2 regions of the Cryobacterium sp. TMT2-42-4 genome follow, and region 1 is predicted to be linked to the other one. Evidence: predicted binding sites of a transcription regulator. Region 1 holds the regulator's gene; the other holds the start of a gene.

Evidence for each region. The regulator LexA, encoded in region 1, represses DNA repair genes until DNA is damaged. The targets are predictions, from matches to a motif close to TCGAACANNTGTTCGA.
Region 2: a site for LexA is predicted at 2,920-2,935, ahead of E3O18_RS09480 (DUF222 domain-containing protein). Genes of this name have one in related genera too.

The regions. Positions count from the first base shown of each region.
Region 1 is NZ_SOFT01000048.1:31,126-42,714, forward strand. It holds gene hisB (imidazoleglycerol-phosphate dehydratase HisB) at 1-118, opposite strand, end outside; gene E3O18_RS15310 (histidinol-phosphate transaminase) at 145-1,233, opposite strand; gene E3O18_RS15315 (LysM peptidoglycan-binding domain-containing protein) at 1,274-1,630, opposite strand; gene lexA (transcriptional repressor LexA) at 1,914-2,618, shown strand; gene metE (5-methyltetrahydropteroyltriglutamate--homocysteine S-methyltransferase) at 2,826-5,168, opposite strand; gene E3O18_RS15330 (methylenetetrahydrofolate reductase) at 5,165-6,160, opposite strand; gene hflX (GTPase HflX) at 6,376-7,914, opposite strand; gene E3O18_RS15340 (methyltransferase) at 7,956-8,567, shown strand; gene dapF (diaminopimelate epimerase) at 8,601-9,482, opposite strand; gene miaA (tRNA (adenosine(37)-N6)-dimethylallyltransferase MiaA) at 9,493-10,482, opposite strand; gene miaB (tRNA (N6-isopentenyl adenosine(37)-C2)-methylthiotransferase MiaB) at 10,487-11,589, opposite strand, start outside.
Region 2 is NZ_SOFT01000027.1:40,179-51,767, reverse strand. It holds gene E3O18_RS09490 (S8 family serine peptidase) at 1-1,520, shown strand, start outside; gene E3O18_RS09485 (MFS transporter) at 1,640-2,857, shown strand; gene E3O18_RS09480 (DUF222 domain-containing protein) at 3,113-4,441, shown strand; gene E3O18_RS09475 (YrdB family protein) at 4,545-4,901, opposite strand; gene E3O18_RS09470 (formyltetrahydrofolate deformylase) at 4,930-5,802, opposite strand; gene E3O18_RS09465 (MFS transporter) at 5,969-7,294, shown strand; gene E3O18_RS09460 (GreA/GreB family elongation factor) at 7,376-7,795, opposite strand; gene E3O18_RS09455 (amino acid permease) at 7,901-9,427, opposite strand; gene E3O18_RS09450 (Na+/H+ antiporter subunit A) at 9,616-11,589, shown strand, end outside.

The DNA of each region.
Region 1 (11,589 bases):
TCTGGATGTCCGACTCACCGGTGCCGTCGAGATTGAGCGACAGGTCGATGCTCGACTCGCTGGTCTCGCGCTGCAGGTGGGCAAAACGGGGCGAGGTGGTCGCGAAAGAGAAGCTCATACGGCTAGTTTATTGGCCCGAGCCGTTCACGGCCGCCCAAGCGCCTCGAGAGCGTCGAGGAACGCCGTCGTCTCGGACTCGGTGCCGGCGCTGACCCGCAGGTGGCCCGGGATTCCGACGTCGCGCACGAGGATGCCTTCCGCCAGCAGCGCCTCGAAGGTGGCCCGAGGGTCCTCGACGCCGCCGAACAACACGAAGTTGCTCGCACTGCGCAGCGGAGAGTAGCCAAGCCGGGCCAGTTCGCTCACGATGCGGTCCCGCTGCCCGCGGATGTCGTCGACCATGGCGAGCATCGCGGGCGTGTGGACGAGGGCGGCGACCGCGGCAGCCTGGGTGAGCGCGGACAGGTGGTAGGGCAGACGAACCAGGCGGAGGGCATCCGTCACGGCGGGATCGGCGGCCAGATAGCCGACGCGCACACCCGCGAAGGCGAACGCCTTGCTCATGGTGCGGGACACCAGCAGGCGCTCCCGGCCGGGCAGCAGGCTCAGGGCGGTCGGCGCGTCATCCGTCCCGAACTCGGCGTATGCCTCGTCGACGACGACGATGCCGTCGGTCGCGTCGTAGACGGCCGCGATCGTTTCCAGGGACAGGGGCGTGCCGGTGGGGTTGTTCGGCGAGCAGAGGAAGACGAGGTCAGGGGCAACCCGGTCGACCCACTCCACCGCCGTTGCCGGGGAGAGTTCGAACTCGGCGTCACGACCGCCCGCGATCCAGCGGGTACCGGTGCCGGAGGCGAGCAAAGGGTACATGGAGTAGGTCGGTGCGAAGCCGAGAACGGACCGACCCGGGCCGCCGAAGGCCTGCAGCACTTGCTGAAGAACCTCGTTGGATCCGTTGGCGGCCCAGATGTTCTTTCGAGTGAGGCCGTGACCGAGATATCGGGCGAGGGAATCCCGCAGCTCGGTGAACTCCCGATCGGGGTATCGGTTCACGGTCGTGACCGCCACAGCCAATGCCGCCACGATGTCCTGCGCCACCTCAGCCGGGATGCCGTGGGTGTTCTCGTTCACGTTGAGAGCCACCGGCACGTGCAACTGCGGCGCCCCGTAGGGGGTGAGTCCGCGCAGATTATCGCGAAGGGGCAGATCGTTGAGACTGGTCACTCCCCCCATGTTACCGGGGTGAGACCGGCGGGGACTCGTTGCGGGTAGTTCACAGGTCGTTCGGAAGTGCCAGCCGCTGACCGGGCTGCACGCTGTCGGACGGCAGCTGGTTGAGGCTCACAATCTCGGCGATCACCTCGCGCGGATCGGCCGTGGGCGCAATTGTCTCGGCAAGTTGCCAGAGCGACTGCCCCGACTTGATGGTGACGTAGTCGAAGGCCGTGGCCACGCGACCGACGGTCGAGTTCTCGGCGGCGGCAATGCCTCCGTTGAGGGCGACGGCCAGAGCCACGGCCACGAGCGGAAAGGCAGCCAGGCACGTGAAAACGACGCGACCGCGCCGGGTGAGTCGGAGCCGGGTGCGTCCGGTCGTGATGGGGACGCCTCGTTCAAGTGCAGTGCTCATGTCATACCTCCTGTGAGAAGCCGCATCCGACTCTCGGCCGGGAGAGCCGGATGCGAACTTATGTTCCGAATGTATATTCGATTATTCGAACAATCAAGCTTTTTTCGGTAGTTTCTGAAATATTCATCCCGACCCAATCGAATACATGTTTGTTTAATGGCCTCAACGCGGATACAGTTTCGATTGTTGATTGACACTCAATCAGGCACCCCCGACATTCGCGTGAATCGGCGGCATTCGATGCGTGCCGCCAGCGCATCAATCACAACGAGGAGCGACGAACGTGGCACAGAACACCAGCGGTCCCCGCGACAAGGGCGGCACCAGACGGCGCAAGAGCCTCAGCGAGAAGCAGCTCGCCATCCTTGACGTCATCCAACGCTCGGTCAGCCAACGCGGCTATCCGCCGAGCATGCGGGAGATCGGCGACGCCGTCGGCCTGTCGTCACTGTCGAGCGTCACCCACCAGCTCAACCAGTTGGAACTGAGCGGTTACCTCCGCCGCGACCCGAACCGCCCCCGAGCGCTGGAGGTGCTCATCGAGATTCCGCAGTCGCCCGAAGACACGACGGCCGGAGCCTCGGAAAGTTTCCACACCGGAGTGCAGGTCGGCGACGCCGCCATGGTTCCGCTCGTCGGTCGCATCGCCGCCGGCATCCCGATCACCGCCGAACAGCAGATCGACGAGATTTTCCCGCTGCCCCGCCAGCTGGTGGGGAAGGGCGACCTGTTCATGCTCAAGGTGTCGGGCGAATCGATGATCGACGCCGCCATCATGGACGGCGACTGGGTCGTCGTGCGGCAGCAGAAGACCGCCGAAAACGGTGAAATCGTTGCTGCCATGCTCGACAACGAGGCAACCGTCAAGGTCTTCCGCCAGCGCGACGGGCACACCTGGCTACTGCCCCGCAACACCAACTTCGAACCCATCGTCGGCGATCACGCCGAGATTCTGGGGAAGGTTGTGGCCGTGCTGCGGTCGGTTTAGGGCAACAGCACTGAAGTTCATTAGCACTTCAGGCCGACTCTTGGTCTCGACGGTTTCGACCAACGTCGTGGTGACGCGCGTGTGTTGAGTCGCCATGGTTGTTTCGGTCGGGCCTTATGGGCCGGGTCTTGTGGGCCGGGTCTTGTGGGCCGGGCACGAACACTGGTTTTGGTGTCGTGCCCGGCTTTTGTGTGGGTGGAGGCAGGGTCAGGCGGAAACGGAGGAGGTCAGGCGGGCGCGGAGGATGCGGGTCGCAGCGAGCATGTTGTGCAGGGACTGGACGGTTTCGGCGTAGCCGCGGGTTTTGAGGCCGCAGTCGGGGTTCACCCAGAGCCGGATGGCCGGGATGGCCGCCGCGGCGCGCTCGAGCAGGTCGGTGAGTTCGGCCACGCTCGGCACACGCGGCGAGTGGATGTCCCACACTCCCGGGCCGATACCGTGATCGAAGCCCTGGGACCGGATATCGCCCACCACCTCCATGCGGGAGCGTGCCGCCTCGATGCTGGTCACATCCGCGTCCAGGTTGCGGATCGCGTCGATGACCACCCCGAACTCCGAGTAGCAGAGGTGGGTGTGGATCTGGGTGGCCGCGGCCGCACCGGCCGTCGCCAGGCGGAAGGACCCCACCGACCAGTCGAGGTATTCCGCCTGGTCCTTCTGCTTCAGCGGCAGCAGCTCCCGCAGCGCGGGCTCGTCGACCTGGACGATCTGAATGCCGGCCGTCTCCAGGTCGGCGATCTCGTCCCGCAGGGCCAGGGCCACCTGCCTGGCCGTCTCGCCGAGCGGCTGGTCGTCGCGCACGAACGACCACGCGAGGATCGTGACCGGACCGGTGAGCATCCCCTTGACGGGCTTGGGCGTCAGACCCTGCGTGAACGCTGACCACTCGACCGTGATGGGCCGCGGTCGGGACACGTCACCCCAGAGGATCGACGGGCGCACGCACCGGCTGCCGTAGGACTGCACCCAACCGTTCTCGGTGACCGCGAATCCGTCAAGGTTCTCGGCGAAGTACTGCACCATGTCGTTGCGTTCCGGCTCCCCGTGCACGATCACGTCGAGGCCGATGTCCTCCTGCAGCGCGACGACGCGACGGATTTCGGCGCGCATCAGGTCCCGGTAGTCCGCGGTGCTCAGCACCCCCCGTACCAGCTGCGCCCTGGCCCGACGGATGTCCCCGGTCTGCGGGAAGGATCCGATCGTGGTTGTCGGCAGGAACGGCAGCCCGAGGGCAATCTCCTGGGCTGCCACTCGGGCTGCGTAGGCGTCCCGGGTGAAGTCGCCCGAAGTGAGCGCGTCGGCGCGAACCCGAACGGCGCCATCGCGGACTCCGGGAGCCACCCTCCGCGCGTCGAGGGCCGCGGACGCCGCAGAGAGGTCGGTCTCGATGGCACGGCGACCCAGACTGAGGCCGCGGGCGAGTGTGGCAACCTGCGCGACCTTCTGGTCCGCAAAGGCGAGCCAACTCTTCAGGTCGTCGTCCAGCGCCGATTCGTCGTCGATGTCGTGGGGAACGTGCAGCAGCGAGGTTGAGGTGGAAACCGAGATCCGCGGCGAGAGGCGGACCAGGCCGGCCGCCGTGTCGAAGGCGGCGGCCAGGTCGCCGCGCCAGATATTGTGGCCGTCAATGATGCCGGCTACGAGAGTGGTCGTGTCCAGTCCGGGGGTCTCCGCCGGCACGCTTCCCCGCACGAGGTCGAGCCCGATGGCTTCCACCGGGGTGATGGCAAGAACGGGTAGGGCGTCGTCGAGGCTGCCGTACGGCGCGGCGACGAACAATGCGGGGCGCTCGGCGAGGGCGCCGAGGGTGTTGTAGGCGAAGCGGAGGCCGGCGAGGGCATCCGTTCTCGGGGTGTCGATGCTCTCACTGACCAGGGCAGGCTCGTCGAGCTGCACCCATTCGGCTCCGGCGGCGCGCAGCCGCTGCAGGAGGGCGGCGTAGACCGGCACAAGGTCGTCGAGGCGGTCAAGCGGACTGAATCCGGTCGGGGCCTCGTTGCTGGGCTTGCTCAGCAGCAGGAAGGTGACCGGGCCGACGATGACCGGCCGGGTCAGGAATCCGGCCGCCTTCGCCTCCTCGAACTCGCGCACCAGCCGGGTGCCGGCGAGGGTGAACTCGGTCTCGGGGCCGATCTCCGGCACCAGGTAGTGGTAGTTGGTGTCGAACCATTTGGTCATCTCCAGCGGCGGATGCTCACCTTCACCGCGGGCGAGGGTGAAGTAGCCGGCCAGGTCGAGGTGGCCGTCCTCGCCCCGGAGATGCGCGAACCGGGCGGGGACGGCGCCCACCGTGCACAGGGCATCCAACATCTGGTCGTAGTAGGAAAACGATTCCGGGATGGACGAGTCGTCCCGGCCGAGTCCTAGCTGCACGAGGCGCTCTCGGGTGCCCTGGCGCAGGACGGCCGCGGTCGCCTCGAGCTCGTCGGCGCTGACCGATCCGGCCCAGAACGCTTCGACGGCCTTCTTCAGTTGGCGGCGCGGCCCGATGCGCGGGTAGCCCAGGATGGTGCCGGCGGGAAAGTCGGGAAACGTGGAAGAGTTGGTCATGGGTTCTCCTTGACGGGGTGAGGGGCAGGCAGTGCGGACGATGGCAGGGTGGGGGTGAGCAGACCGCAGCCGTCGAGCACGGCGAGCACGGTCTCGTGCTGGTTGAAGGCGTAGAGGTGCAGCCCGGGGGCACCGCCGGAGATGAGTTCCCGGGCAAGTTCGGTGGCCTGACGGATGCCGATCTCACGTTGGCCTTCCTTCGTCGGCTCCACCTCGAGCGCGATCGCCAGCTCGGACGGCAGTTCCTCGCCGGACAACTCGAGGATGCGGCGCAGGCGGGCCGGGCTCGTGACCGGCATGATCCCGGGCAGGATCGGGAATTCGACCCCGGCGGCACGGGCTCGCAGGATGAAGCTGAGGTAGTGGTCGGCGTGAAAGAAGAGTTGCGTGATCGCCAGGTTGGCGCCGGCGGCCTGCTTGGCCAGCAGCGTGTCGATGTCCTGGGTGGCGGACCGGGAGCGCGGGTGGCCGTTCGGGAAGGCGGCCACGGCGATGCGTACCTTCTCCCGTTCCCGCTTGATTGTGCGGGCGGCAGGGAGTCCCGGGATCACGGCCTCGCGGTACGGCACCCGCTCGGCCTGCACCCGGTGGATCAGCTGCACCAGTTCCGCGGCGCTGCCCAGGTCGCCGAGGAAGGCCTCACCCTCCCGAATGCCTTCCGGCGGGTCGCCGCGCAGGGCCAGGAAGCTCCGCACCCCGGCGTCCAGAAACTCCCGGATCAGCTGACTGGCTTCCGCGTTGGACGAGCCCACGCAGGTGAGGTGGGCCAACGGGTCCACGGTGGTGGTGCGCAGGATGTGGGTGAGCACGTCCAGGGAGGAGCGCCGGGAGGAGCCGTTCGCACCGTAGGTGACCGCGATGAATTCCGGGCCGGCCGCGGCCAGCCGCTCGATGGTGGCGTGCAGCACGGAGGTGGCGGCATCCGATGTGGGCGGATACAACTCGAATGAGAACGGGATCTTCCGGCACGCAGGGTCCGAGGTGTGGGGCATTGCTCCTCATTCGACAGTTGCCAGTGTCAGGCACTGGGGGCCGGGCGGCCGCGGACCGCCCGGCAAGCCAGGCGGGCGTTCGCGGGCGGGTGCCGGGCTCGGCTGTCGCTCCATGCCGCCGGCCAGGAGACCGGAGGCAACGATTGAGAAGACTCTAACAAGCACGCCCGATGCCCGGCAGGTCCGTGACCGAATATGTCGTCAGCCGGCGGCGGTCAGCCGGTGACGGCCGGCGGCACGGCGAACGGCTCGAACAGCGACCGGATCTCATCAGTCACCAGAGCCGTAACCCGGGTGCCGGTCTCGGCGTATACGGTGGACAGCACCGTGCCCTGATCGTGCAGCACCGCGATCAGGTCGCCCCGCTCGTAGGGGACGAGTAACTCAAGCCTGATCGACGGCCGCGGCAGCAGGTCCGAGATGGTCGCGAGCAGTTCCTCGATGCCCTCGCCGGTGCGGGCCGAGACGAAAATGCCCTTCGGCCAGAGTCCGCGCAGCACGAGCCCGTCATCATCGCTGATCAGGTCGCTCTTGTTGAAGACGACGACCTCCGGGATCTCCCGGGCACCGACCTCGGCGATGACCTCGCGCACTGTGGCAAGCTGGCTCGCCGGGTCAGGATGCGAGCCGTCGACGACGTGCACGATCACGTTGGCGTCGGCGACCTCCTCGAGGGTGGACCGGAACGCCTCCACCAGCTGGTGGGGCAGGTTCCGCACGAACCCGACGGTGTCCGTCAGCGTGTAGAGCAGCCCGTCGGCCGTCGTGGACTTGCGCACCGTGGCGTCCAGGGTGGCGAACAGGGAGTTCTCGACGAGTACGCCGGCCCGGGTGATGCGGTTGAGCAGGCTCGACTTGCCGGCGTTGGTGTAACCGACGATGGCGACGGATGGCACGGCGTTGCGCTTGCGGTTGGCCCGCTTGGCCTCGCGGGCGGGTTTCATCTCGAGGATCTGCTTGCGGAGGCGAGACATCCGGGTGTGGATGCGCCGGCGGTCCAGCTCGATCTTGGTCTCGCCGGGGCCGCGCGAACCCATGCCTGCACCGGCGCCGCCCACCTGGCCTCCGGCCTGGCGGGACATCGAGTCGCCCCAGCCGCGCAGGCGGGGAAGCAGGTATTCGAGCTGGGCGAGTTCGACCTGGGCCTTTCCCTCGCGGCTCTTGGCGTGCTGACTGAAGATGTCGAGGATCACGGCGGTGCGGTCGATGACCTTCACCTTGACGACGTCCTCGAGTGCGCGCCGCTGGCTGGGCGCCAGCTCGGTGTCGGCGATGACGGTGTCGGCGCCCATCGCCTTGACGATGCCGGCCACCTCTTCGGCCTTGCCCTTGCCGAGGTAGGTGCTGGCGTCCGGCTTCGCCCGGCGCTGCATGAGGCCGTCGAGAACGGTGGCGCCGGCGGTCTCGGCCAGAGCGGCGAGTTCGCGCATGGAGTTCTCGGCGTCCGCGACGGTCCCGTGCGTGTACAGGCCGATCAGAACAACGTTCTCCAGCCGGAGCTGGCGGTACTCGACCTCGGTGACGTCCTCGAGTTCGGTGGAGAGGCTGGGCACGCGGCGCAGCGCGTTGCGGTCCTCGCGGTCCTGCTGCACGCCGTCGTGACCCTCGTCGTCGTGCGACGGGCCGGATTCGGCCTGCAAAGCCTGCGCCGACCCGCTGCGGAACAGTGAATAGCCGGCAGCCTTGCTGTCAGCGCTGGCAAGAACGCGGGCGACCACGTCGTCGGTGTCGTCGGGCAGATGTGACTCAGTCATTCCTTTAACAATAGTTCCTCGATGCACGGTAAGTTCCCTCTATGCCTTCCGACCACTACTTCACCCCGGCACCCGACAGCACCCTGAAACTCCGCCAGGTGACCGTTCGATTGGGAGGCCAAGAACGCGAGCTGACCACAGCCAATTCGGTCTTCAGCCCGGAGCACATCGACACCGGTACCCAGGTGCTCTTGAACAACGCGCCGACTCCGCCGCCCGGCGGCGATTTCCTCGACCTGGGCTGCGGCTGGGGTCCGATCGGCCTGCACTTGGCCCTCGCCTCACCCCGCGCCACGATCTGGGCCGTCGACGTCAACGAGCGGGCGCTCGACCTGGTGCGGCTGAACGCGCAGAAGCTCGGCCTCACTAACATCACCGCGGTGCTGCCCGATCAGATGCCCGCCCACGTGACGTTCCGCACCATCTGGTCGAATCCCCCGATCCGGGTCGGCAAAACCGAACTGCACACCATGCTGCGTACCTGGCTGCCGCGCCTGGAGCCGGGTTCGGATGCCTGGCTCGTCGTGCAGCGCAACCTCGGCTCTGACTCCCTGCAGCGCTGGCTCGACGGCGACCTGCCCGCCGAATTCAGCACCTCACGGCACTCCATCAGCAAGGGCTTCCGGGTCCTGCGGGTGAAACGCCAGGACTAGGCCGCGTCGCGGCCCATCGCCTCGAGCGAGTACTCAGCCGAGGCGGAAGACCCCGTCGTACACGAGTTCCGCCGGACCCGACAGTGAGACGTGTTCGCCGTCCTCGGTCGGGAACATGCGCACGCCGAGCGTGCCGCCGGTGACCTCGACCTGCCACTGGTTCGGGGCACCCGCGCCGGCCCAGTGCCGGGTGGCGAGGGCCGCCGCGGCCGCCCCCGTACCGCAGGAGAGTGTTTCGCCGCTGCCGCGCTCGTGCACGCGCATCCGGATGCGGCCGACACCGTTCACGACGAGCGGATCGCCCGGCAGCACGAGCTCGATGTTCGCCCCGGCCGCCGGGTCAGGGTCGAGCTGCGGCACGAAGGTGAGGTCGACGCCTGCGAGCTCGTCGTCGTCGGCCAGGGCCACGACCACGTGCGGGTTACCCACGTTGATGCCGAGACCGGGGCGGGCCACGGGCAGGTCCTTCGCCCGAACGAGCGGTTCACCGCCGTCGAGGCGCCACCGGCCGAGGTCGACCTGGTAGCCGGTTGCGCCGCGCTGAACGTCGCGCACTCCCCCGCGGGTGCCGATGCAGAGCGTGTCGCCGCGGTCGAGCGTGGTCAGGCCCTGCTCCACCAGGAAGCGGGTGTAGACGCGGATGCCGTTGCCGCACATCTCGGACACCGTGCCGTCGGCGTTCCAGTAGTCCATGAACCATTCGGCCGCATCGTCCTCGGCGAGGGCGATCGCGCCGGCGGCCAGGCTCGTGGAGCGCACCGCGCGGATGATGCCGTCGGCACCGATGCCGAATCGGCGGTCGCAGATGGCCCGGATCTGGCTCGGGGTGAGGTCGATCTGCCCGTCGGGATCAGAGAAAAGCACGAAGTCGTTCCCGGTGCCGTGGCCCTTGGTGAAGTTCAGATCAATACCCATGCCGTCCAGTTTAGGAGGCCGGCTCGATCGCCCAGTGCTCGGCCGGCTGCTCCGGGTCGGCCAAGCGGGTCAGCGCCCGGTCAACCCGATCCGGCGCGTCGAAGTCGATCCAGTGGGTGTGCGGGGAACGCTTGAACCAGCTCACCTGCCGTCTCGCGTACCGGCGGGTGAACTGCTGCGTCTCCTGGATGGCCTCCGCCCGGCTGAGGCTGCCCGTCAGCTGCCCAAGGGCCTGGGCGTAGCCGATGGCCCGGCTGGCCGTGACACCGGTCTCGATTCCACTCGGAATCAGCCCGCGCACCTCCTCGACGAGTCCGCGGCCCCACATGCCCTCCACCCGGGCGTCGAGGCGGGGGGTGAGCTCGGCACGCTGGGCGCGGAGTCCCACTGTGACCGCGGGCATCCAGTAGACCGGCTCGTCGGGCAGGGCGGCGGTGTGCGGCCCCCCGGTCAGCTTCACGACCTCGAGGGCGCGCACGAGGCGCCGACCGTTGCCGGCGCCGATGCGGGCGGCGGCGACGGGGTCCACGGCCTTCAACCGGGTGTACAGGGCGCCGGGCCCCTGCTCGGTCAGCTCGGCTTCGAGTCGGGCGCGCAGCACGGCATCCGTGCCGGGGAACTGGAAGTCGTAGACCACGGCGGACACGTAGAGCCCGGAGCCGCCGACCAGGATGGGCACGTTGCCGCGCGCCACGATGTCGGTGATCGCGGCGCGGGCCTCCGTCTGGTAACGGGCGACGGTGGCGTCGTCGGTGACCGAAAGCACGTCGAGCAGGTGGTGCGGGATGCCGCGGCGCTCCAGCACGGTGAGCTTGGCGGTGCCGATGTCCATGCCGCGGTACAGCTGCATGGCGTCGGCGTTGACGATCTCCGCCCCCCGACCGGTCTCAGCCAGGCGTTCGGCGAGGTCGAGCGAGAGGTCGGACTTGCCGGTGCCGGTGGGTCCGACGACAACGATCAGTGTCGGGTCGGTGCCGGTCACCGGGTTCGGGCCGGGCACCTGCCTAGCGCTCCCCGTCGGTGACATCGTAGATCGGCGTGGTGCTGGAACTGGTCACCGCGGGCGAGCCCACGGCTCGGTCGGGTAGGCGCAGGGTCGGCAGGCCGAGGGAGACCGAGCCAGACCCGCCGGCGACTCCGCCGTGACTGGGCACGCCGCAGGACTCGACTTCGAGGCGGTCCCAGGCGTCGCCGGCGATGGTGCGCCGGATGCGCAGCGGAGCCCCGTCGACGGAGTCGGCGATCAGGTGGAAGGGGGCCGCCTGGGTGACCGTGACGGTCACGAGGTCGCCCGGACGGGGCAGTTCCGAGCCCTCCGGCACGTCGAAGTGCACGAGCCGGCTGTCAAGGGCGCGGCCGCTGAGTCGACGGGTGTCGGCGTCCTTGCGGCCCTCGCCGTTGGCGACGAGCAGTTCGACCTCGCGACCGACCACGGCCTGGTTCTCCTCCCAGGAGATGCGCTCCTGCAGGGCGGCGAGGCGCTCGTAACGATCCTGGACGATCTCCTTGGGGACCTGGTCGGGCAGCGTCGCGGCGGGGGTCCCGGGCCGGATGGAGTACTGGAAGGTGAAGGCGGTGGCGAACCGGGCCAGCTCCACGACCCTCAGGGTCTCCTGGAAGTCTTCCTCGGTCTCGCCGGGGAAGCCGACGATGACGTCCGTGCTGATGGCCGCGTGCGGCATCTGCGCTCGGACGCGGTCGAGGATGCCGAGGAATCGCGCCGAACGGTAGGAGCGGCGCATGGCCTTGAGGATACGGTCCGAGCCGGACTGCAACGGCATGTGCAACTGCGGCATGACCGACGGCGTCTCGGCCATGGCGTCGATCACGTCATCGGTGAAAGCAGCCGGGTGCGGGCTGGTGAAACGGATGCGTTCCAGCCCCTCGATCTTGCCGGCCGCGCGCAGCAGTTTGCCGAAGGCGAGACGGTCGCCGAACTCAACCCCGTAGGAGTTGACGTTTTGGCCGAGCAGGGTGACCTCGATTGCCCCGTCGTCGACGAGGGCCTGGATTTCGGCGAGGATCTCGCCGGGACGGCGGTCCTTCTCCTTACCGCGCAGCGCGGGCACGATGCAGAACGTGCAGGTGTTGTTGCAGCCGACGGAGA
Region 2 (11,589 bases), on a different contig from region 1:
TGGTGAACAAGACGGCCAGCTCGCTCGACCTCGACCAGCACGCGGTGCCGACGGTGCACCTCAACGCCGAAGCGTTCGTGACGGCCTTCGCCTACGCAGGCACCGCCGGGGCGACCGTGACCCTCACGCCGGGCAACGCGCTCGGGACCACTCCGCCCGCCCCGCAGGTCGCCGGGTTCTCCTCGCGCGGACCGGTACTTGCCGACGGCAGTGACATCATCAAGCCGGACGTCTCGGCGCCCGGGGTCGCGATTCTCGCCGGCGGTGCCAACGCCGCGGGTGCGGCAGGCACGTACCAGTTCCTGTCCGGAACGTCGATGTCGTCGCCGCACGTGGCGGGCCTTGCTGCCCTCTACCTGGGCCAGACGCCGAGCGCGAGCCCGGCCGAGGTGAAATCGGCCTTCATGACCACCGCCTACGACACGGTCGCCGGCTCCGGCGCTGCCGTGACCGACCCGTTCCTGCAGGGCGCCGGCCACGTCGACCCGACGAAGTTCTTCACGCCGGGGCTCGTCTACCTGAACGGGGAGAGCGACTGGATGTCCTATATCAAGGGCGCCGGCTACACCGGGGGCGGCCTGGACGCCGTCACCGCGGTCGACCCGTCGAACCTCAACCTGGCCTCGATCGGCATCGGTTCGCTCACCCGGCCGGAGACGATCACCCGCACGGTGACGTCGACCCAGGCAGGCACTTTCGACGCCTCGGTGTCCGGACTCGCCGGCATCGACGTGACGATCGAGCCGTCCACGCTGACCTTCGGCGCGGCAGGGGAGACTCAGTCCTACAGGGCGACGTTCTCCCGAACGGATGCGCCCGTCGACACGTTCGCGACCGGCTCGCTCAGCTGGACCAGTGGCGCGACCGTCGTGCACAGCCCGGTGGCGGTCAAGCCCGTCACCCTCGAGTCGCCGATCGCCGCCGACGGAACCGGTCTGGCCGGCTCCGTCGGCATCCGCGTGACGCCCGGCACGACCGCCGACATCCCCCTGGCGACCGACGGCCTCGCGGCCGGCGTGCTGCTCAAGGAGAAGAAGGGCGGCCCGGGCAAGGCCTACACCGGAACGGGGCTCCCCGGAACGGAGATCGTCTTCACCGTGCAGGTTCCGGCGGGAACGGTGGTGCAGCGCTTCGACCTTGATTCACTGACCGACGCCGCCGACCTTGACCTGGTGGTCAACCGATTGAGCGGCAAGGGCGGCACGCCGATCGAAGGCTGGCAGTCGGCCACGGCGGCGACGGACGAACACGTCGATCTGCTGAACCCGACGGCCGGGTACTACCAGGTTGTCGCGTCGGTCTTCAGTGGCACCGACCGGTACGACCTGACCACCTTCACGGTCGCTCCGGGTGCCGGCGCCGGAGCGTTCACCGTTGCCCCGAACCCTCTCCCGGGAGTGCAGGGCGTTGAAGCGACCTACACGGCCTCGTGGAGTGGTCTGGCCGCGGGCACGGATTACCTCGGGCTGGTGCGCTACGGCGACACTGGCTTCTCGACGGTCGTGGCGGTGGAGAACTAGCGGCCGCCAGGTTCGTCGGCGAGGGCGGACTCGCCCGCCGCGTCCGGCGTCGAATTCGTCAGGGGTGCGGTTCTGGGCGGGCGGCGGACGGACACCGACCGAAGGCTTACCCTGAGCTAATGCGATTCGCACGAATGCGCCGAGGCGGCGAGCCCCCCGGCGTGAGCCGGCCGCGGCTGTCCCGAGAGGTCTACGTGCTCGGCGTGATCGCGTTCTTCGTGATGGTGGGCTTCGGTGTCGTCGTGCCGGTGCTGCCCGTCTACGTGCGCAGCTTCGGGGTCGGCTACCTGGAAATCGGCGCCGTCGTCTCCGCGTTCGCGCTGATGCGCTTCGTCTCCAGCCCGTTCACCGGGCGCCTGATCGACTGGGCCGGCGAACGCGTGATCCTGGCCTCCGGCATCGGGATCGTCGCCGTTTCCAGCGGGCTGGTCGGCGTGGCCCAGAACTATCCGCAGCTGCTGCTCCTGCGCGGGGCCGGCGGCGTCGGTTCGGCCATGTTCACGGTGGCGGCCATGACTCTCCTGCTCGGCTCCACGGCACCGGGATTCCGGGCCAGGGCCATCGGGTTCTACCAGGGTGGGTTCCTGCTCGGCGGGATGGCCGGCCCCGCGCTCGGCGGACTCCTCGCCACGATCTCGCTCACCGCACCGTTCTTCTTCTACGCCGCGACGCTCGCCGTTGCCGGCATCCTCGGGCTCGTGCTGCTGCGCCCGGTGCGGGGTGGGGTCGTCGCCGCGGCCGGCCCGGTGCCCGAGCGCATCCCGCTCCGAACGGTGCTGCGGGACACCCGGTTCCGCGCGGCGTGCATCGCCAACTTCTCCACCGGCTGGAACTCGTTCGGCGTGCGCAACGCGCTGATCCCCGTGCTGGTCGTCGAGGTGCTGCGGGGTCCGACCGCCTGGACCGGCATCGCCTTCGCCTTCGCGGCCGTCGCGCAGACGGTGGCACTCGCGCCGGCCGCGCGGTTCGTCGACATCGTGGGCCGCCGCCCGGCCATCATCGGGGCATTCCTGGTCGCCGGACTCACCATCCTCGCGGTCCCGTTCGCGCCGAACATCATCGTGCTCACCGCACTTCTCTGCCTCTACGGCGTGGCCTCGGCGTTCATGGGCACCGCTCCGGCCGCATCCGTCGGCGATGCGGCCGGGGCCGGCGGCGGACGCCCCGTGTCGGTCTTCTCGATGTTCTCCGACCTGGGTGCCATCGTCGGCCCGCTCGCCGCCGGGTTCCTCGTCGACAGCGTCTCCTACCCGGTGGCCTTCGGCGTCGGCGCCCTGCTGTTCTTCGCAACCTCCGCCTACGCGCTGCGGATGCCGCGGCAGGCCCGCCCGGCATAGTCCGGCCGAGGGATTGGCTCGGAGCTGACTTCGAAAATTCTTGCACAGAAAGTGACGAACTCTCGACCATACGTGCGTCATGGGCTAAAATCGGAACATGACCAACCTCGCGGAAGACCTCAGGCAGGCGGCCGACGCCGTGGCCCTGCTGGGATCCTCGAGCGCAGATCTTGCTGCCTGCCTGATGACGAAGCGCTGGCCGGTCAGAAGCGAATCGCGTCGGCCCGCCGTCTCCTTGACACCTATGCCGCCTGGATGGCGGCGACCATCGCCCGCCGGTCCCGGCCGGAACTCGGGCACTCAGGGTTGGCCGCTCAGCAGGGGTTCCTCTCGCCGGAGGCCCTGATCCAGAAGTGGACCGGGTCGTCGAAGGGTGACGCCTACAAGCTGGTGGCCGTCGGCACGATGATGGCCGATGCGGAGGCGGCCGAGAAACTCGTCGAGGAGGCGGTCTCAGCGCTCGATGCCGATGCCGCCGAGGTCGCGGCGTTCGTCGCGACGGTGCCGTGGCAGGCCCCGATCGCCCGGGACGTCACGGCCGGAACCCTTTCCGTCGACGCGGCGGAGTCGATCCGGGCTGGGCTCGGTCAGATCGACGCCGCGGTGACCGCGGAAAAGCTCGCGGCGGCACTCGAAGCCTTGCTGGTCGAGGCGTCGTCGCTGAATGCCGACCAGGTCTTCACACGTGCGAGACGGATGCGCGACACGCTCGCCGAGGCCGGCATCGCCGCCCGGGAGAAGCAGGCCTACGACGACCGCTACCTGCGTGTGTACCGGCTGAACAACGGCAATGTCCGCCTGAACGGGCTCTTCTCGCCGGAAGACGGCGAGGTCGTGCTCTCCACCTTCGACTCCATTACCGCTCCCCGCCGTGGAGGGGTGCGCTTCGTCGACACGGAGCGGGCCGTCTGGGCGAAGAAAATGCAGGACGACCCGCGCAGCAACGAGCAGATCGCCGCGGACTCACTCCTGCAGCTGCTCAAGATCGCCGGCGAGGCCGACCCGGGCCGGGTCTTCGGCGGGCGCCGGCCGTCGGTGCGGGTGATCGTGACCGAGAAAGCGCTCGAGAGCGGTGAGGCGGGTCAGTCGGGTCAGGTGGATCAGTCGGGTCAGACCGAGCAGGTCAACGAGCACGGCCCGGGCAAACCGGCCGCGCACGGGCAGATCGAGGGCAACCCGGTCCCCATCTCCCAGGAGAGCATCGACCGTCTCCTCTGCGAGACCGGCTCCCGCGGCATCACGTTCGACGCCGACGGCCAGATCATCAACGTCGGCCGCGACGAACGACTCTTCACCGAGGCACAGCGGGCCGCGATGGCCGTTCGTGACGGCGGATGCCTCTGGATCGACTGCGACAGACCACCGGCGTGGAGCGAAGCGCACCACATCAACGAATGGTTTAAAGACAACGGGCACACCGACCTCGCCGACGGAGTACTCCTCTGCCACCCGCACCATCTGCTGCTGCACAACCAGCATTGGACGATCATCCGAACCGGCACGCAATATTGGCTCCGGCCACCGGCGGAGGTCGACCCGGAACAGACGCGGATCGCACTGCCGAGCAAGCGGGCGGAGCTGTAGGCAGAGTGTTCGGCCCGTGGTTCCAGGTCTCTGGTCCCTGGTTTCGACAAGCTCAACCACCGGGGCGAACCGGCAGTGCGCCGGCAGTGCTGCGTCGGTGGTTCTAGCGCAGTTCCGCGCGACCGGAGATGACGCCGCTGACCGTGGCCACTAGGGCGAAGACCACCGCGACCAGCGGCAGGCCGAGGTCCCACCAGGCCAGAGCCGCGGCGCCGAAGACGCTGATCTCGATGATGGCCTTGCCGAACGGGTCGAGGCGGAAAACCGCCTTGGGGGAGCGGAACAGCGCCCAGAGCACAATGGCGAAGGCAGGGGCAAGGATGCCCACGAGCAGGCCCGGCCAGGGCAGCGGCCAGGCGGCGAAGCCCCAGATGCCCAGGCTGATGAACGCGAACAATTCGAGCAGGAAGCGCACGATGTCGTTGGGGCTGGTACTGGTCGTCGCGCTCGTATCGGTCACTCGCCCCATCCTACCGAGAGGCGGGAGGCTACCTGAAGATGATGGTGCGGGCGCCGTCCAGCAGAACGCGGTGCTCGGCGAACCAGGTGACCGCCTGGGTCAGGGTGCGGCTCTCCTCGTCCTGTCCGATGGCGACGAGCTCGGCCGGGCTGCGCGAGTGGTCCACCCGCATGACGTTCTGCTCGATGATCGGACCCTCGTCGAGGTCGCCCGTGACGAAGTGGGCCGTCGCCCCGATCAATTTGACCCCGCGGGCGTGCGCCTGCTTGTAGGGGTTGGCGCCCTTGAACCCGGGCAGGAAGGAGTGGTGGATGTTGATGGCGCGGCCTTCCAGCAGCGTGCAGAGTGCGGGGGAGAGGATCTGCATATACCGGGCGAGCACCACCAGCTCGATGTCGTGCTCGGTGATGGCCTCGACGACGCGAGCCTCGAAGGCCGCCTTGCTGGCGGCATCCGTCACCGGACGCGACTCGAACGGCACCCCGTAGAAGCCGACCAGGTCGCGCAGCGTGCCGTGGTTGCTCAGCACCAGCGGAACCTCGATGGGTAGCTGGCCCCCGCGCTGGCGGAAGAGCATGTCGTTGACGCAGTTCCCGGCGGTCGAGGCCAGGATCAGGGTGCGCTTGGGACGCCCGACGACATCGATGACGGATTCCATGGCGTATCTGCGCACGACCGGGGCGAGCTCGTCTTCGAGATCAGCCTGGCTCGCCGCGGATTCCACCTGCAGCCGCATGAAGAACCGGCCGGTGTCGGCGCTGGTGAACTGTTGGCTCTCGGTGATGTTGCCGCGCGCCCGCACGATCGCGCCGCTGACCGCGTGCACGATACCCGGCTGGTCGACGCAGACGAGAGTGATCACCCAATGGTGGCGCGGGTTCGGTGCGAGGGAAGAGGTCATCGGACTAGGTTACCGGCCCCCTGCCGCACACTCCGCCCGTCGGCTAGGCTGTAAAGCGGTCGGCGCAGCACGCCGGCCCCGGGCGCGCACGTCGGCGCGCAGTCGATCCGGACCGGCCCGCGGCACACCCGCGCTGCCCCTGTTCCCGTCTGTGAGCCACAGAGCCATGTCATTCACCGCACCCATCAACCTGCCCTCGCTGGACGCGCTGGACGCGCTGGACGCGCCGCACGCGCCGGAGAGCATCACGGCCGCCGCCCGACCCTTCCCCTGGGTGGGCCTACTCGCCCTGGCCGCCGCCGTCTTCCTCTCCGTCACCTCCGAAATGCTCCCGACGGGCCTTCTGCCCGACATGAGCCGGGCACTCGGGGTCACCGAGGGACAGGTCGGCCTGCTCGTTTCCTGGTTCGCGTTCACCGTGGTGCTCACGAGCACCTCCCTCGCCCACCTCACCCGGCGCCTACCGCGGCACGGCCTGATTGTGCTCGTGCTCGTGGTGCTGGCGATCAGCAATGTGCTCACTGCCATCGCCCCCAACTACGCCTTCATGGTGGGCGGGCGCATCATCGGCGGAATGGCCCACGGCCTGTTCTGGGCCGTCGTCGGCGCCTACGCCGCGCACCTCGTGCCGCGGGAACAGATCGGCCGCGCCGTGGCCATCACCGTCTCGGGCGGCACGCTCGCCTTCGTGTTCGGGGTGCCCATCGCCACCGCCGCCGGGCACCTGCTCGGCTGGCGGCTGTCGTTCCTGACCCTCGCCGCCCTCATGCTGATCGGCGCGGTCGTCGTCTGGCGGTTCCTGCCGCCGGTGTCGCACTATGGTGCTCGCGTGACGGATGCCGCGGCAAGCGATCCGACCGCGGCCGGCACCGCGGGGGCCGCCGCCGCTCATGCCGCCACTGCTATCGCGGAACCGCGTCGCGATCCGACCATGCGCGCCGTGATCCTGCTTTCCGTGATCACCGGCCTGACCATGGTCGGGCACTACACGTTCTACACCTACATCGCCCCGTTCCTGATCGACGAGATGGGCGTGGACTCCGGCGCGGTCGCCCCGCTCCTGTTCGCCTATGGGATTGCCGGCGCGGTCGGCCTGGTGCTCTCCGGCACGGTCTTCGGCCCCCGGCCGCAGCTCGGGCTCGTCATCGGCATCGCCGTGTCGGCGCTGAGCGTGACCGTGCTGGCACTCTTCGCGGCGACGCTGCCGGTTGCCATCACCGCCTTCGTGCTCTGGGGTCTGGCCTTCGGCATGCTGCCGCCGCTGCTGCAGACGCGGCTGCTGCGTACGGCCTCGCTCCGCATCCGCGACACCGCCAGCGCCATCTACACGACCGCGTTCAACGCCGGGATCGGCGGTGGCGCCCTCCTCGGCGCCGCGCTGCTCGGCTCGGCCGGGATGCAGGCCGTGCCGCTGGTCTACGTCGGAATCCTGGCGCTGGCCTTCGTGCTGGTGATCGTCAGCGACGTCGTCGTGCGCCGCCGGGCGGCCTGACCGACGGCGTGCCGATCTGACACGGCTGAGACGACACGATTGAGGGGCGCGGAAGCATCCGCACCCCTCAATCGCGTCGGTTCACCGGCCGCCGATGTACGGGACCGCTGCGAGGATCTCGATCTGGATGCTGACGTTGGTCGGCGTCGTGTACGCGACGGTGTCGCCGACGTGGGTTCCGATGATGGCCTGGCCGATCGGTGAGGACGGGGAGTACACGTCCACCTTCACCTCCGGGTCGAGGGAGACGAGTTCACGCTCGCCAAGGAGGAACACGGTCGCCCGGGTGTCGCCGGAGAGCATCGCGGTGATCCTCATCCCGGGCTCGACCAGGCCGTCGTCCGGTTTGACCGAGGCCTCGGCCTGGCGGAGGGTCGTGCGCAGCTCCCGGATTCGCTCGGTTGTGGCCGCGTTCGGGTTGGGGTCGCTGCCCAGCACAGCGAGCTCCTCGATCAGGAGGGCGAGCGAGCGGGGTGGCAGCCACACCGATTCGGTGGTCATAGGGTTCTCCGTAAATCGCGAGACAATCTGCCGCGCAGTGATCAATCGGCCATGCTAGCCGCCCCGCCTCTCGACACGGGGAAACGGAGATCGGTGGCGTGGCGGCTACTGCTGGTGGTCGGCGTCTTTCTGATCGGCGCCCAGCAGCTGGTCCGACAGCGGGCGGCTGGGGAGGATCGGCACCTGGCCGGTGAAACCCTCACGGGCGGCGGCGATCTCGAGAATACGGCCGCGGCAGGCGTACCAGCCCACGATCAGGAGCGGGATGATGATCACGAGTGAGCTGATGGTGAGCGTGCCGACCGGCCAGTCGAAGGCCATCAGCACGAGCACGGCGACCAGGAAGGCCAGGCTGGCGTACCCCGTATACGGAGCCCCGAACATCCGGAACGCCGGTCGCTGCAGGATGCCGAGCTTCGACCAGGCGTGCAGGCGCAGCTGGCAGAGCACGATCATGCCCCAGGCGCTGATGATGCCGATGGCGGCCATGTTGAGCACGATCTCAAAGGCCTTGTCGGGCACGACGGCGTTCAGGCCGACGCCGAGCAGGGTGACCACGCCGGTGAGCAGGATGCCGCCGAACGGCACGCCGGTCCGGCTCACCTTGCCGGCAAAGCGCGGCGCCGACCCTGCCAGCGCCATCGACCGCAGGATGCGCCCGGTCGAGTACAGGCCCGCGTTGAGCGAGGACAGGGCGGCCGTGAGCACGACCAGGTTCATGATCACGTCGACGCCGCCGACACCGATGGTGCCGAAAAAAGTGACGAACGGGCTTTCGCCGGCCTTGTACGCGGTGTAAGGCAGCAGCAGCGACAGGAGCAGGATCGAGCCCACGTAGAACACGGCGATGCGGATGATGACGGTGTTGATCGCCTTCGGCATCACCTTCTCCGGGTTCTCGGTCTCCCCGGCGGTCGTGCCGACCAGTTCGATCGAGGCGTAGGCGAAGACGACGCCCTGCACCACGAGAACGGATGCGATCAGCCCGTTCGGCAGCCAGCCCCCGTTGTCCCCGATCAGGCTGAAGCCCGCCTCCTGGCCGGGGATCGGAGTGCCGAAGATGACCATCCAGGTGCCGACCAGCAGGAAGGCCACGATGGCAAGCACCTTGATCAGGGCGAACCAGAATTCGAGTTCGCCGAACACGCTCACCGACAGGAGGTTCAGGGAGAGGACGACGGCAAGGGCAGCGAAGGCGTACAGCCACTGCGGCACGTCGCCGAAGGGGGCCCAGTACTTGGCGAAGAAGTTCATGTACAGCGCCACGGCCGTGACGTCGACGATCGCGGTCATCACCCAGTTCAGCCAGTACAGCCAACCGGTGACGAACGCCGTCTTCTCGCCGAAGAACTCGCGGGCGTAGGAGACGAACGAGCCCGACGAGGGGCGGTGCAGCACGAGTTCGCCGAGCGCGCGCAGGATCAGGAACGCAAAGAAACCGCAGATCGCGTACACGAAGACGAGGGAGGGCCCGGCGGTGGCCAGGCGTCCGCCTGCCCCGAGGAACAGGCCGGTGCCGATGGCCCCGCCGATGGCGATCATTTGCACCTGTCGGGCCTTGAGGCCCTTGTGCAGACCCTCGTCCTCGTGCACGATGAGGGCATCCGAGATGTGCTCGAACGGCGTCTCCACGCCCCGACCGTGGTACTCGGGGTGGTCTGGTTTATGGGGGAGTTGAGTCCCCCGGCTTGCACGCGTCATGGGGCTCTTTACGATTAACGGGTTTTGGCCAACCCTAGCGGCCCCCGGACGGGGCTGGCGTCCACGGCCTCCGGTAGACTGTCTTCGACATTCGGACTTCACGAGAGCCGGGAGGCCGCATGGCGACGATCCTCCTGACTTTCGCTGCCCTGTCCGCGCTCACCCCGATCCTCACGCGGTGGCTCTCGACGCGCGTTTTCTACGTCATCGCTTTGCTCCCCGCGACCGCCTTCGGCTACACCCTCTCTCAGACCCGGGCCGTGTCGACCGGCGCAGCGATCACCGAGAGCGTCCCGTGGATTCCCGCGTTGGGTATCTCGCTCTCGTTCCGCGTCGACACCCTCGCCTGGCTGCTCGCCCTCGTCGTGACCGGGGTCGGCGCCCTCGTGCTCGTCTACTGCGCCCGCTACTTCAACGCCGGCGAACCGGCGCTCGGACGTTTCGCGGCGGTCCTGCTGGCATTCGCCGGCGCGATGTATGGACTGGTGACATCCGATGACATCGTCGTCATGTTCATCTTCTGGGAGATCACGAGCGTGCTCTCCTACATTCTGATCGGGCACTACACGTTCAAGCGGGCGAGCCGCGGGGCCGCCCTGCAGGCGTTGCTGGTGACCACGTTCGGCGGGCTGGTGATGCTGGTCGGGGTCGTCATCCTCGCGGTGGAGGCCGGAACCACGTCGCTCGCCGCCATCGTCGCCGACCCCGTCACCGGCCCGGCTGCCACCTGGGCGGTGCTGCTCATCCTGGTCGGCGCGCTGTCGAAGTCCGCGCTCGTGCCCTTCCACTTCTGGCTCCCGGCCGCGATGGCGGCGCCGACCCCGGTCAGCGCCTACCTGCACGCGGCGGCGATGGTCAAGGCCGGCCTCTACCTGGTCGCCCGTCTCGCACCGGGCTACGCCGACACGCCGGGCTGGATGCCGGTGCTCGTCACCCTCGGCGTCGGCACCATGCTGGTCGGTGCGTGGCGTTCGCTGCGCCAGTACGACCTCAAGCTGGTGCTCGCCTACGGCACGGTCAGCCAGCTCGGGTTCCTGATGGTCGTCGTCGGCTTCGGCACCCGGGACGCGGCGCTCGCCGGGGTCGCGCTGCTCCTCGCGCATGCCCTCTACAAGTCGGCGCTGTTCCTGACCGTGGGCATCATCGACCACCGCGCCGGCGCCCGCGACTGGCGGCAGCTCTCCGGCGTGGGGCGCAACGCGCCCGTGCTGGCCGCGATCGCCCTGGTGTCGGTCGCCTCCATGGCGGGCATCCCGCCGCTGCTCGGCTTCGTCGCGAAGGAAGCCGTGTTCACGGCGTTCCTGGAAGCCGCACTGGCCGGCGACGGATGGGGCTGGGTCGCCCTGATCGGCACCGTGCTCGGCTCGGTGCTGACGGTCGCCTACAGCGCCCGCTTCTTCTGGGGTGCCTTCGGAACCCGGGTGACCCTCGCGGACACCGCGCTGCACCCCGCCCGCTGGGACTTCCAGCTGGCGCCGGGGCTGCTGGCCGTGGCCACCCTCCTGCTCGGCCCACTCGTCTTCCTGCTCGACCCCGTGCTGGCCTCCTATGCCGACACCGTGCCCGGCGACGGCGACTACCACCTCGCGCTCTGGCACGGCTTCGAACCGGCGCTCGCCCTGAGCGCCGCGGTGGTCGTTCTCGGCCTCGCACTGTTCTGGAAGCGGCGAGGCGTGGCCCGGTTGCAGGGCACCGTGCCGGCCTACGTCGACGCCGGCCAGGGCTACGGCTACACCGTGCGCGGCATCGACCGAGCCGCGGCGCGCATCACCCATTTCGCCCAGATCGGCGGACTGCCGCAGTACCTGTCCACCATCCTCGTCGTCTTCGTGCTGGCGCTCGGGTTCGCGGCCTTCGTGAACCGCAGCTGGCCGGACCAGGTCGTGCTCTGGGACTACCCCGGCCAGGTGGCGATCGCCCTCACCATGGGCATCGCCGCGGTGATGGCCGCGCGCGTCGCCGAGCGGATCACCGCCGTGCTGCTGGCCGGAGTCACCGGCTACGGCCTGGTCGCTCTGTTCGCGTTCCACGGCGCCCCCGATCTGGCCCTGACCCAGGCGCTCGTGGAAACCATCACCATCGTCGTCTTCGTG